DNA from 2 places in the Bacillus sp. z14 (2026) genome. Region 2 is predicted to be linked to the other one. Evidence: riboswitches for the same ligand, from Rfam matches in the RefSeq annotation. Region 2 holds a riboswitch; the other holds the start of a gene.
What was found. A riboswitch is a leader RNA that binds a small molecule or an ion and turns the genes downstream of it on or off. The one in region 2 is predicted to bind lysine.

Region 1 (2,211 bases), on a different contig from region 2:
ACCCAAATGGAATATGCCGTCGCCAATATGGCTATGGTACCATCAATAATTCGTGAACGCATTTCATCAGATTTATATGTCTCGCCAGTCCAAACTAATTTCAGTTGGAATGAGGAGGAAATTAAATATGGCACTAAATAAGAAAGTGTCGCGATATAAATAATAAAGTCAAATGCATGAGCAATTGAATTTGAAATAGTTGAGAAAATAAATAATTGACCTAAACCATTTGAAACAATCATAGAGAAATTAGGAATCCCACGCTTATTGACCTGTAAAAACTTAGGGATAAATAAACCTTGTTTTGCTGCCTGATACGGGATTTCAGCGCTTAACAAGATCCAGCCAATTGTTGAACCAAATAAACTGATCAATCCAATGACCGCCAATGCTTTCCCACCAACAGGTCCCAGCACCGTTTCAATTGCATCGATTAATGGTTTTTCTGAATGGATAAGTGCATCCTGTGTTAATAATCCCATAACAAGTGTACTGATTCCCATATAGATAGCCAGGGCAATCAATAGCCCTAAAATGGTCGCTCTCTTTACATCTGCCTTTCTCTTCGCCCTTGATGCGAATACAACAGCAGATTCAACCCCTACAAAAGCCCATAAGGTTGAGACGGCAGCAAAATTTACCTGGCTGAGTAATCCCCGACTCTCACCATCAATTATACGAGTTTCCGCAAACGGTACAATATTAGATTGTTCAAAGGCAAATAGCCCAATTACAATGAATAATCCAAATCCAAGTACTTTTGCCGCAGTCGCCACAAAGTTTAATTTACCAGCATTCTCTATGCCTCGCATAATAAAGAAATGAACGCCCCAGAGCATGATTGTGCAGACAAGGAATGTTAAAGCATTGCCAACTTTTAGACTAAAATTCCCTATACTGAACAATTCAGCCGTACTAGTCAAACTTGGGAAGAAGGTAGATAAATACCCTGCAAACGTAGTGATGATGGCAATATTACCTGCAAAATTACCAATCCAGTATCCCCATGTAGACATAAACCCGGATAATCTTGAGGCTAAAGAATTTTCCTTGAACAATTCCTTAGCATAAATCTGAGGGCCACCTGTTAAATGTGGCTTACGAACAGCCAGATTCCCAAAAACCAGCGCAATAGTTAGTACTCCCAATCCTGTTAATCCCCATGCCATAATTACTCCGGCAGGACTAGCTACTTCTGCCAGCGTACGCGGCAACATAAAAATACCAGACCCAACCATATTGCCGACTACAAATGCCGTTAAAATCCAAAAACCCAGTTCCTTCTTATTGTGCACGATAATTCCCCTTCCAAAGCTGTCATGTTACTCTCTATTTTTGAATTATCCATTTCTGTGTAAATAAGCTAAATAAAAAACACACCTTATTGTTAAGGTGTGCAACATTTTATGATTAGCCACACCAGACAATAAATGGATAGTTCTCCATGGAATATATACATATCGCGATGTATATATTCCATGACAGTCCTGCACCTATTCGGATACAGTCCCAGCTGCTCTCTTCGGAAAAAAAGAACGCTTCGGCAGATTTTCCTTTCAACTAAAGTCAGCAAGCTTTCCGGCTCTCTTTTTAGTTTACTAATAAAATCTGCGACCTCTACCTCATCTTTTAGTCCGATGAGGATTTGTATTAAATTAAATTATTCCTGTATAAAGGATACAGTGAAAACGCGAATGCTGTCAATATTATTCGACAATGTTATTTTCAAATCAACTTATTTATGATTAATCCATTTGTTTTGGAAAGCTGCTATACTGCTATATTCAGTCTCCAATTTTCTGTATATATTGATGTAAATTGGCAGTAATTCCTCGTATCTTTCTACATTTGCTTTAACCGGCGTATGGACATGTGTAGTTCCCACATAATTTGATACAACGGATAGGTCTTCAATTTCACCGAGTGCATATCTGCCGAGTACAACTGCTCCTAAACAAGAGCTTTCAAAGCTTTCTGGCACATCTACTTCCTGATTAAAAATATCCGCAAGCATTTGCCTCCATAACTCTGAGCGCGCAAATCCCCCCGTTGCCCTGATTTTACTTGGCACACCTATCAATTCCTGCAAAGCTAATAAGACTGTATAGAGATTAAAAATGACTCCTTCAAGCACCGCTCTGACCATATGTTCCTTTTTATGATGAAGTCCCAAGCCAAAGAACGATCCTCTGGCATCAGGGTTCCAAATGG
Region 2 (2,211 bases):
TACCCGTTGCAAATGACATCAATCCTGCTATTAAAAATAAAAGTAATGGAAGGAAGGATACATTTAAATTTAAATCCTGTACAAGTCCAGCCAAATACTGGCCAGTTCCTAGCCTTCCGATTAAATCAACGATTGTCCAGGCAAACAATAAAATATAAACCGCTGGCAGCATGGACCCTATTCCGTGTTTTACTCCTACTGTGAATACCTTTACAGATATTCCATGCAAAACAAAGACTTGTCGTAAAAACATAATGATTGTTACTATAATTCCGATTGTACCACCCAGAACCAATGATTTAGTGACATTAGTATTTTCAAAAATGGTTAGAAGTGTTGCATGTCCAGCAACTGCCTGATAACCTGTCCAAAGCATCGCAGCCACTGTGCCTACAATAAGAGTTACAATGGGGATTACCAAATCTCCAACCCTGCCAGTTGTACTTCTCGGTAAATCTTCTTTTAATTCACCTGGAACTGTCTTGGATGGATTATAAAGAATACCTTCTTTTACCGCTCTATCCTCATGTACTTTCATCGAACCAATATTCCAATTTCGATAGATAACAATAAATACCATCGCCAACGCTGCCATCGCATAAAAATTCATTGGGATCATTTGAATGAACGCTGATATGGAACTGTATTCTGTCACCTCATGAGTGATAAAAATTCCTCCTATCAGTGCAATAATATAAGCCCCCCAGCTGGATACAGGCATAATTACACAGATAGGCGCTGAGGTAGAGTCAATCAAATAGGCAAGCTTAGCTCTCGGTATTTGATGTCTATCTGTAATCGGACGTGCTACCTGGCCAACCGCCAAAGCATTGAAATAATCATCAATGAAAATGAGTATCCCAAGTAATGCAGCTACCAGCTGAGCTCCAACTCTGGTTTTAACATGCTTCATCGCCCATTCACCAAAGGCACGGCTCCCACCGGAAATTGAAATAAAAGCCGTAATAATGCCAAGGATGAGCAAAAATAAAATAATATATATATTGGATACATTGAGTGATCCATCTGATATAAAGATTCCTTTTACTGCTTCCCATATAAGGACACATGTCTCACCAATATTAAAATCAGCAAGCATTAAAGCTGATGCTATAATCCCCACACCAAGTGAAAGCAAAACCTTCCTTGTTATAGCCACCATTAGAATTGCCAATAGTGGGGGAATAAGCGTATAAACTGTCGACTCCATTCCTTTTTTCCTCCTCCAAATAAATAAGGGGAACTCGTCGTGAGTGCTGACCCTTGCGCTCTTACCTTTTATGCAAAAGAAAATAAAGAAGGGCTGCAATAGAGAAATATCTACCGCAGCCCTGTATCAGCTTTTCTTTCTCCATCACGACCTGTAGCTCCTCATTATAAGAACCTCTTATAATGACAGTGTTGCTTTTATTTAAAACAACCCCAGCAAATTCATTTCTGACTAATCAACTTGCTTCGGCAGTTTCCCCTTTCGGCTATGCTCTCTGTTGTCATCCTCACATAGCTTACTCTTGAATCCTGCGCCTCTACCCCATCGGAATGATAAGGTACTATCTAATTGTTATTCTAATATAACAGATTACGTTCCTGTTCACAATGTGGAATAGATGTGTATTTTTTTACAATTATCTGATTAATTATTAGGATGAAGCCTGACTCAATTGCTTAACGAGTAACCCGATCGACAACATGTTAGGCTAATTAATCCAATCCTCTCGTTCCTGTAACCCACACAAAACTAAAACTCCCCTGTAAAAGTTTACAGGGGAGTGATTCACCTTTAATGTCCGCCAAGATAGGCCATCTTTACTTTTTCACTTGAGGTTAACTCATCTGCCGAACCCGAGAGGACGATTTTGCCGGTCTCCACTACATAGGCACGGTTGGCAATCGATAGTGCCAAATTAGCATTTTGTTCAACTAAAAGAATAGTTGTTCCCGCATTATTTATTTCTTCAATTATGCGGAAAATTGTTTTAACCAGTAGTGGAGCCAATCCCATGGAAGGTTCATCGAGTAAAAGCAATTTGGGCTTAGCCATTAATGCCCTTCCCATTGCGAGCATTTGTTGTTCTCCACCTGACAATGTTCCTGCCGGCTGTTTAAGACGTTCGTTCATCCTTGGAAAAAGATCAAATACCTTCTCCATATCCTCTTTAATCCCAGCTCGATCCCTACGTAAATAAGCACCAAGCTGTAAATTTTCTTCCA

Region 1: it holds a riboswitch for lysine, as region 2 does, so the genes downstream of both, AC4G3O_RS08110 (amino acid permease) here and AC4G3O_RS17635 (Na+/H+ antiporter NhaC family protein) in region 2, are expected to answer to the same signal.

The regions. Positions count from the first base shown of each region.
Region 1 covers NZ_JBZFQK010000002.1:420,898-423,108, reverse strand. The annotation lists gene AC4G3O_RS08110 (amino acid permease) at 1-1,295, opposite strand, end outside; lysine riboswitch at 1,428-1,628, opposite strand; gene gntK (gluconokinase) at 1,736-2,211, opposite strand, start outside.
Region 2 covers NZ_JBZFQK010000008.1:29,549-31,759, reverse strand. The annotation lists gene AC4G3O_RS17635 (Na+/H+ antiporter NhaC family protein) at 1-1,210, opposite strand, end outside; lysine riboswitch at 1,357-1,537, opposite strand; gene AC4G3O_RS17630 (ABC transporter ATP-binding protein) at 1,781-2,211, opposite strand, start outside.